One region of the Effusibacillus sp. SKA8 genome, then DNA from elsewhere that is predicted to be linked to it. Evidence: riboswitches for the same ligand, from Rfam matches in the RefSeq annotation. Region 1 holds a riboswitch; each other region holds the start of a gene.

Region 1 (3,335 bases):
CGCGTACAGGACAAGCCCGTCATACTCGGGTGCGATCCGGGTATGCGTAAACTTCCGCGTCAAAGCGGCTCCGCCGACAAGAATCGGCACATTGACACCCGCCTCGCGCAAATCCTGGGCGGTCGTCACCATCTGTTGGGCCGATTTTACCAGCAGTCCCGACAGTCCGATCGCGTCCGGCTTTTCCTCGCGATAGGCGGCAATCAACTGTTCCGGCGGGACTTTGATGCCCAGGTTGACGACCTGATAACCGTTGTTGGAAAGGATGATTTCCACCAGATTCTTGCCGATGTCGTGCACATCGCCCTTTACGGTAGCCAGCAAAATTTTCCCTTTGACGGCGGTTTCCGTCTTCTCCATAAAAGGTTCGAGGTACGCGACGGCCGCCTTCATCACTTCGGCGCTCTGCAGCACTTCCGCGACGATCAGTTCGTTGTCGTTGAACAGGCGGCCGACTTCCTCCATGCCTTTCATCAGCGGCCCGTTGATGATCTCAAGCGGCTGATATTTCGCAAGCGCCTGCTTGAGATCGTCGATCAGGCCTTCCTTTGTCCCCTCGACCACATAATTCGCCAAGCGTTCTTCCAAAGTCAGATTGGAGACTTCTTTCACCTTGGCGGCTTTCTTGTCGCGATAGAAAGCGGTAAATTCCGCCAATGTCCGATCGTTGGTGTGAAAAAGCAAATCCTCCGCCATCCGCCGCTCCTCTTCCGGAATCGAAGCGTAGCGTTCCAGCTTTTCCGTGTTGACAATCGCGTAATCGAGCCCCGCCTTGGTGCAATGATACAGAAAGACGGCGTTCAACACTTCGCGTCCCGCCGGCGGCAGCCCGAACGACACGTTGGAGATGCCGAGAATCGTGCCGCATTGGGGGAACGTTTCTTTGATCAAACGAATCCCCTCGACCGTTTCCAGAGCGGAACCGATATACTGTTCATCCCCCGTCCCGACCGGAAACACAAGCGGGTCAAAAATAATGTCCTGCGGATGGATCCCGTACTTGTTGACAAGCAGGTCGTAAGAGCGTTTCGCGACTTCCAGTTTGCGCTCGCGGGTAACCGCCATTCCCTGTTCGTCAATCGTGCCCACCACGACGGCCGCTCCGTATCGGAGGATCAACGGAGCGACTTCCGCAAACCTTTTTTCCCCCTCCTCCAGATTGATCGAGTTGATAATCGCCTTTCCCTGCGAATGTTTCAACCCCAACTCGATCACGTTCGAATCGGTCGAATCGATCATCAGAGGCACTTTAACCTTCTTGACGACAAAGTGCAGAAACTTCTCCATGTCCGCGTATTCGTCCCGGTCCGGATCCGCCAGGCAGATATCGATGATGTGCGCCCCTTTTTTGACCTGCGTGCGCGCGATCTCCGAAGCGTCTTCATACCGGCCTTCCGCGATCAGCATGCGGAATTTCTTTGAGCCGATGACGTTTGTCCGCTCTCCCACCATCAGCGGGCGGTTGTCCGCTTCCAGATATACCGTCTCAATCCCGGAAACGGCCGGAAGATGGCCGCCGGCCGCTTGCCGCGGCTTGAAGTCTTTCAGAGCCTCAGCCAGCGCCCGGATATGATCGGGCGTCGTGCCGCAGCAGCCGCCCGCGATGTTCAACCAGCCGAGCTCCGCAAACCCGGCCATTTTTTTCGCCAGCCCCTGCGGCGACTCGTGATAATGGCCGTTCTCGTCGGGCAGCCCCGCGTTCGGATAGCAGCTGACTCCGCACTGCGCCAGTCCGGACAGGGTGCGCAAATGGTCGCGCATGAATTCCGGACCGGTTGCACAGTTCAGCCCGACGGTGATCGGGTTCAAATGTTCCAGCGAGATATAGAAAGACTCGATATTTTGACCGGCAAGCGTCGTTCCCATCGGCTCGATCGTTCCTGACAGCATCAAAGGGAGTTCGACGCCCAGTTCTTCAAAGGCTTGCTTGATTCCGATGCTCGCCGCTTTGACGTTCAGCGTGTCTTGGGCGGTTTCCAGCAGCAGCACGTCAACGCCGCCCCGGATCAACGCTTTTGCTTGCTGCCGGTAATTTTCCGCCAACTCGTCAAAAGTGGTGCCGCCTGTCACCGACAGCGTCTTGGTTGTCGGGCCCATCGCTCCCGCAACAAAACGCGGCCATTCGGGAGTGGACCATTTTCTCGCCGCTTCCACCGCTAGCTTCGCAGCGGCCAGGTTGATTTCGTCCGCGCGGTCCTGCAGATTGTATTCGGCCAGTACGAGACGGGTGGAGCCGAATGTGTTGGTTTCGATGATGTCGGCTCCCGCTTCCAGGTATTTTTCGTGAATCCCCCGGATCACGTCTGGGCGGGTGAGGTTCAAATACTCGTTGCAGCCCTCGTATTCTTCGCCGCCGAAATCCTCCGCCGTCAAACCCGCCTGCTGAATCATCGTTCCCATGGCGCCGTCGAGAATCAAGATCTTCTTTTGCATTTGCGCCACCAACGGATGCTGTTGGTACGCCTTGGTTGCCGTTGTGCTCATGTCGGTTCCCCTTCCCGCGATATCCAAAAACAGGGCGTGCGTAATACAAAAGCCCTCTCCTGATAGAGAGGACTGTATGCTCGAATGCCGCTCCTCCTATCTTCCAGAACTCGTTCTGCTGGAATTAGCACCGTGTGCGCACACCGGTTGCTGTGGTTTCACCGGGCCAGATCCCTCCACCACTCTGGATAGAAGTATGAAAATCGTTTTCGATTTTCTATTTAGTTTGCATGAAATCGGAGAGCCTGTCAAGGCGCCGCCCGCAATCCACTCATGTGTTGTTTGGAGCCGGGGGATGTTGTTCGTCGTAATCACTCAGTGTGTTCCGCAAATATGGCTATTCCGAAAAAATTGGAGGTCAGTTCCAACTCTGCCGATGGTATCGAATACTTTCACCGGATCCCGGTGTCCATTGTATTCATAAATACATACCGGGTTTAGTGTCTGGCGGCATCCAGAATTCTTTTCAGAGAGATCTTCTGCGGGCGTGTAACCATACACCGCTTTATTTCCTTTTGCGTCGACCACTCCATCAGATGTCCGCCCGGATCTTCAGTTCCGTCACCGCCTCCGCCGAGTCGATGTAAAGCGCAGGAGATTAGGAACTGGTGACGAGGCTTTTATAACCATCAAACAACATTACTTTTTCATGTATACAATCGGCAAATTCTTAAAACCTTGCCTCCACTGTTCAATTGTCTTAGGTAACTTTGTTTTGTAGGAATTATCATTTGTGTAGTACTTAACTTGTTTATCATCAATGAGAGCAGCCCAAAACTTCCCTTTAGAATCAGACATGACAATTGCTTCCATAATGGTGTACAATCCCTTGACTGAACCTGATTTTACAG
Region 2 (3,335 bases), on a different contig from region 1:
AAACCAAAAATCTTTTTGTTGTGACACTTGAGTCTGGTCCTCCCTTCCATAATCGACGCTTTGGGCGTCCGTCTCTTGCGGCATGCAATTTCTTTCACATGCCATTTTAGACTTTTCTCTGGTGTATGCCCCCTTATGTAATAAAGATGAAAGCCGACTACGTAAAGAAGGGTAACCGCTTTCTTCGGTTACCATTCTTCACTGAATAGCCGTTCACTCTATCGAAAATTGTCGCATTTATTTAAGATTGTGTCAAGATTGTTACAGGGGCATTTTCCCAAAAAACATCCGGTTTGGGGAACAATCCTCCGCTTTTCTTTGACAATTGGGACAAATCTGGCAGAGGACGCTTTTTTTGTCGTGTAGGAATCATTTTTTCTCCAAAAATTCCCCCACCCACTCGTTCATGATTTCAAATTCGATCAAGAACGCGTCATGTCCGTGAATCGAATGCATCTCCCGGTATACGACGTCCTTGCCTTTCGCTTTCAGCCGCTCGGCGGTTTGAAAAAGTACGCGGGCCGGAAACAAGAAGTCGGAGTCGATTCCGATCATCAACGAACGGGCCTGAATGCGGTCCAATACTTTGCCGTAATCTCCCCGCCCCCTCGCCACGTCGTGCAGGTCCATCGATTTCAACAGATACAAGTACGAATTGGCATCAAACCGCTGCACCAGTTTCGTTCCCTGGTAGTGCAGGTACTTTTCGACTTGAAACCGGGATTCCATCCCGAAAGGATCTTCCGTCGGAACCATCGACAGACCGAAACGTTCCTCGTACAGCTCAAAACTGCGATATGTGATCATGCCAACCTGCCGGGCGAGATTCAAACCCTTTTCCGGAAACGTCCGGCCGTAGTAATCCCCGTTGCACCAATCGGGGTCGTTGCAGATCGCCTGCCGCATCACATTGTTGTAAGCGATCCCCATCGACGAAAAACGGTCGCAGGTCGCAATCGGGATATACGTTTCAAGCATGTCGGGGAATGTCACCGCCCATTCAAACACCTGCATCCCGCCCATGGAACCGCCGATCACGGAATACAGCCGGTCGATGCCGAGGCTTTTGACAAGGTGATATTGCGCCTGCACCATGTCCCGGATGGTGACGGTCGGGAAGCGCATCCCGTAAGGCCGCCCGTCCGCCGGATTGACCGACGCGGGACCGGTCGATCCGTAGCAGCCGCCAAGCACATTCGCGCAAATGATAAAATAGCGGTTGGTGTCCAACGCTTTTCCGGGGCCGATCAACCCGTCCCACCAGCCGGGATTTCCAGCCGTGCTACCCGCGTGGGAATCGCCGGTCAACGCGTGACAGACCAAAATCGCATTGTCTTTGGCGGCATTCAACGCTCCAAAGGTCTCATAGGCAAGAACCGCGCCGGATAACAGCTTTCCGCTTTGCAGCACCATGTCCGGCAGCCTGTATTCTTTTTTGATTCCCTCTTCAATTCGAACCGCCATGCGATCACCCCGCACTTGACTTCTCCCCAAAAATAAAACCATAAATGAAAAACCCCCTGAGAGGGGGTCACAAATTCTGTTCGCCGCCTCTTATCTTTCAGAATCGATCGATCCTGCAGGAATTGGCACCAAGAACCCTGCCGCGCAAAGTCGGTTACGGATTCCGGTTGCCGGGCTTCATCGGGCCAGTCCCTCCGCCGCTCTGGATAAGAGTCAAAACCGCTTTATTCGTTTGAATTTGAAATGAGTGTATCACGCGTCACGGGAATCGTCAAGACGCGGAACAACAGACAGACGGAACAATAGACGCGGAACCCGCCAGACTGCCTGCTGCCAGGCGTGTGTGGCCAAGCCACCAGGTTTGCGGCCATCGCATGAACGCAAATGCAATTCGCTATCAAGCTGTTTTGTCATTTCGCCACGGTGGCCGCTTCCATCGCATCCAGGCCAAAGGAGGTATGGAGGGCCCGCACCGCTTTCTCGACATCGGCCGCGTCAATCACGCAGGACACTTTGATCTCCGAGGTGCTGACCATCTTGATGGACATGCCGCTTTCAATCAGAGCCTGAAACATCTGGGCCGCCACACCCGGATTGCTGATCATGCCGGCGCCGACAATCGACACTTTGGCCAGGTCTTCCTCGCAAACGATCCCTTTCGCGCCCAACCGGGGCTGCAATGCACCGAGCACATCCATCGCCCGGGGCAAATCGTCTTTCGTCACCGTAAACGAAATATCGCTGCAATCGTTATGAACGACGCTTTGCACGATAATGTCCACATTGACGTTTTCTTTTGCCAGCGATTGGAAGATCACCTGCAGGTTGTCCTGCCGGTTTGGAACGCCGACCAGCGCCACCTTCGCCACATTCAGATCGTGTGCAATACCGCGTACTACAATCCCTTTTTCCATAGCTGCCTCCTCTTTGACAAGCGTTCCCGGATTCGGTGTGAAACTCGACCGCACCATCAGCGGAACCTGATATTGTTTCGCATATTCAACCGCCCGCGGATGCAGCACCGCGGCGCCCAAATTCGCCAACTCCAGCATTTCGTCATACGAAATTTCAGGAATCTTGCGCGCAAACTTGACGACACGCGGGTCGGTGGAGTAAACCCCTTCCACGTCCGTATAGATTTCGCACAGATCCGCCTTCAGAGCGGCCGCCAACGCAACGGCCGTGGTATCGGACCCGCCGCGCCCCAGCGTCGTGATGTCCCCGCCCTCGGTTATCCCCTGGAAACCGGCCACGACGACGATTCTGCCCTTTTCCAGTTCGGCGGCAATGCGTGACGGATCCATATCGGTAATACGCGCTTTGCTGTGTACCGCCTCCGTCCGGATGCCCGCCTGCCAGCCGGTAAAGGACACGCTGTCTTTGCCGAGATCCTGCAGGGCCATCGCCAACAAAGCGATAGAGACCTGCTCCCCGGTTGTCAGAAGCATATCCATCTCGCGGGCAGACCGGTTCCCGGAAACTTTTTGCGCAAGATCGATCAGATCGTCCGTTGTGTCGCCCATGGCGGAAACGACTACCACGCAGGAATTGCCCTGATCCGCGGTATCGGCCACCCGCCGCGCCACTCTCTTGATGTGTTCGGGGCTGGCCACCGAACTGCCGCCAAACTTTTGAACGATTAACGTCACTCTCTCCACTCCTCATCTGAAAAGCTTTATAAGAGAAATAGAATCCCTCCGGATCGTAAAGGGAATCCATCTGCTTTTGAATGCGCCGCTTCCCAGGCCAGGCTTCCCGCATAAACATAAATAAAAGCGGCAATAGCAGGTTGAACCAGAGTCACCCGTCTACTGCCGCCCGACAAGCGTTTCAGCGTAGCAGTGCCTCCTCTCCCGCAAACGAAAAGCTAA
Region 3 (3,335 bases), on a different contig from region 1:
CTTTGCTTCATCCGGACCGGCAAGGTCTTGATCCCCCGCATCAGCAACCAGCAATCGTGGGGTCCCAAAACGGCGCCAAATCCGTTTTGAATGAGATAAATTTCGTTTGCCAGCGCCTCGTCCCGCACCGTCACCAGCCCGGCCACAACGTCCGAATGGCCGCCCAAAAATTTCGTCCCCGAATGAACCACCACATCGATTCCCAACTGGTGCGGCCGCTGCAAATAGGGAGACATGAAAGTATTGTCGGCGATGGTCAACACCCCTTTGCTCCTGGCGATAGCCGCAGCCCGCTTTAAATCGGTAATCCGCAGCGTCGGGTTTGAGGGGGTTTCCAGCAGCAGTGCCTTTGTGTCCGGGCGAATCGCGGCCTCAATCTGATCCGGGTCCGTCGCGTCGACAAAAGTCGTTTCAATCCCCAACCGCGAAAAAACCCGCGTCAAAGCGCGAAACGTTCCCCCGTAAATATCTTCGCCCGCCACAATATGCGATCCGGAAGACAAGGTAAGCAGGGCTCCGGTAATCGCGGCCATGCCGGAAGCAAAGGCAAAACCGTAGTTGGCCTCTTCAAGCCGGGCGATGATCTGCTCAAGCGCTTGCCGGGTGGGATTGCCGGAGCGGGCGTAATCGAATTCCGGCGCCGCGTCCCAATCGGCCTGATGAAAAGTCGAAGCTTGGTAAATCGGAACGCTGGATGCGCCGGTATTAGCGTCGATTTCAACGCCGGTGTGAACCGCCAAAGTGTCAAATTTCACTTGACAGCCACCCCGCTTCCGGCAGTTTCCAAAGCTTGCGCCAAATCTTCAATGATGTCCTCATGGTGCTCGATTCCGACGGAGAGACGCAGCAACCTGTCGGTGACTCCATAAGCTTCCCGGACTTCTTTCGGGATGTCAAAATGGGTTTGCCGCGCCGGATAGGTGATCAAGGATTCAACGCCGCCAAGGCTTTCCGCAAACGTGACCATTTTGACATTGGCAAGCAGCGGTTCGACCATCCTTTCATCCGCCACTTCGAAAGACAGCATGCCGCCATAACCGGACGATTGCCGTTCGTGAACGGATTTGCCCGGGTGACCGGGCAACCCCGGATAGTACACCCGAGTCACTTGCGGATGGCGGGACAACCATTCGGCGACTAAACGCGCATTTTCCTGATGCTTCTCCATCCGCAAGGCCAGCGTTTTCATCCCGCGAATCATCAGCCAGCAATCCTGCGGCCCCAGAACCGCTCCGATCGAATTTTGCAAAAAGAACAGCTTTTCGCCAAGCTCCTCATCCTTTACAACCGCCAGACCGCACAAGACGTCATTGTGACCGCCGAGGTATTTGGTGCCGGAATGCACGACAATATCCGCCCCCAGTTCCAACGGTCGCTGCAAATAAGGAGTCATGAACGTGTTGTCGACAATCGTGAGCAGTCCATGCTTGCGGGCAATGGCGGAACAACCGGCGATATCCGTGATTTTCATTGTCGGATTGGTCGGTGTTTCGATAAACAGCGCTTTTGTGTTTGCCTGCACGGCGGTTTCCACTGCCGCCAGGTCGCCGGTGTCGACATAGGTAACCGCAATGCCGTACCGGCGCAAAATTTGTTCCAACAGCCTGTAAGTCCCGCCGTACAGATCGTTTGACGCGATCAAATGATCTCCCGGTCCGAACAGCCCGGACAGGCAACTGATGGCCGCCATGCCGGAAGCAAACGCAAACCCCCTCTGCCCGTTCTCCAGTTTCGCAATCGCATTCTCTAAAACTTTGCGGGTGGGATTCGAGGTTCTTGTGTAATCGAATCCCGTGCTTTGTCCCAATGCGGGATGGGAAAATGTCGCCGAATGATGCACCGGCAGCGAAACGGCTCCCGTTGCCGGATCTTGACGGTTTCCAGCCTGCGCCAACCGCGTTTCAATCCGCATCTCAATTCCTCCCTTAAAACAAAACATGGATGTTTTACTCCGCGTTGGCCGCACAGATGCGGACGTTCTTGGCGGAGTGAGTTCGTAGCGGAGTGATTTAACAAAAAAAGTCTTTCTCCAAAGAGAAAGACCGGATGATTTCAGCAAGTCCTCCTCTTATCTGTCAGGAAAACATCCTGCAGGAATTAGCACCACAAATTCTGGCTTCGGTTTGAAAATCGTCCCCGAAAGACAAAATTCAGGTTGCCGGGCTTCATCGGGCCAGTCCCTCCGCCAACTCTGGATAAGAGCCATGAAATTTTTCAATTCCCGTTATAGAATACACTTTACTATGATTTATTCCGGTTCGTCAAGAGCAAACATTGCAGAGCAAACATTGCAGAGCAAACATTGCAAACAAACATTGCAAACAAACATTGCACGCTTGCGGGCAAAACATCGCCGCACGCGGATGGCTTGACAACAACTGCCTGCATCAACAAACAGACCGGGGACACACTACTTGTACAAAGAAGAAAGGACTGAAACAGAATGTCGCAAACGGCATCCGGCAGTTCCAAGCTTTCACTGCCGCCATTGATCGCTTTGGCAAGCGTTCCGCTGATTATGGTACTGGGGAACTCGATGTTGATCCCCATTCTCCCGACGATCCAGCAAGAACTTCACATATCCAAATTTCAAGCGAGTCTGGTTATCACTTTGTTTTCCATACCAGCCGGAATCATCATCCCGTTAGCCGGTTTTCTTTCCGACCGTTACAGCCGCAAAATTGTCATCATTCCCGCATTGATCCTGTACGCCCTGGGCGGCCTCATTGCGGGGCTGGCGGCATGGTTGCTGGCCAAACCGTTTACGGTTATCATGGCGGGACGAATCCTGCAAGGCATCGGCGCGGCCGGGACCGCACCCATCGCAATGGCTTTGGCCGGGGATATTTTTAAAGGGGGGAGCCGCAGCCAAGCGCTCGGCCTGATGGAAGCAGCAAACGGACTGGGAAAGGTGCTCAGCCCCATCCTTGGCGTGCTGATTGCGCTGATCATCTGGTACGCGGCTTTTTTTGCTTTTCCGGCCTTATGCATACCTGCTGCACTGGCGATTTGGCACTTTGTCAAAGAGCCGAAGAAACACGGCGAATCGCAAAAAGTAAGCCAATATTTGCATTCCCTCAAAACGATTTTCCGGCGCGAATGGAAATGGTTGCTCACCGCTTACTTCGCAGGTGCAAGCGCACTTTTTATCTTATTTGGGGTCCTGTTTTACCTGTCCCAAATTTTGGAGGACACTTATAAAATCAACGGCTTGCTGAAAGGCGCCATTCTTGCCCTCCCGTTGCTTGCCATGTCATCCGCCTCATATATAACCGGCTCGAAAATCAAAAAGAAAAAAGCGCTGATGAAGACTTTGATCGTAACGGGCATGTTGA

The links. A riboswitch is a leader RNA that binds a small molecule or an ion and turns the genes downstream of it on or off. The one in region 1 is predicted to bind S-adenosylmethionine.
Region 2: another riboswitch for S-adenosylmethionine. It lies ahead of metX (homoserine O-acetyltransferase MetX); the one in region 1 lies ahead of metH (methionine synthase).
Region 3: another riboswitch for S-adenosylmethionine. It lies ahead of AC4ED1_RS01390 (trans-sulfuration enzyme family protein); the one in region 1 lies ahead of metH (methionine synthase).

The regions. Positions count from the first base shown of each region.
Region 1 covers NZ_JBZCSF010000005.1:149,199-152,533, forward strand. The annotation lists gene metH (methionine synthase) at 1-2,484, opposite strand, end outside; SAM riboswitch class I at 2,578-2,679, opposite strand; gene AC4ED1_RS06300 (hypothetical protein) at 3,124-3,335, opposite strand, start outside.
Region 2 covers NZ_JBZCSF010000004.1:140,444-143,778, reverse strand. The annotation lists gene AC4ED1_RS05440 (succinate dehydrogenase cytochrome b558 subunit) at 1-27, opposite strand, end outside; gene metX (homoserine O-acetyltransferase MetX) at 370-1,464, opposite strand; SAM riboswitch class I at 1,552-1,677, opposite strand; gene AC4ED1_RS05430 (aspartate kinase) at 1,875-3,113, opposite strand.
Region 3 covers NZ_JBZCSF010000001.1:267,996-271,330, reverse strand. The annotation lists gene AC4ED1_RS01395 (trans-sulfuration enzyme family protein) at 1-755, opposite strand, end outside; gene AC4ED1_RS01390 (trans-sulfuration enzyme family protein) at 752-1,912, opposite strand; SAM riboswitch class I at 2,066-2,202, opposite strand; gene AC4ED1_RS01385 (MFS transporter) at 2,444-3,335, shown strand, end outside.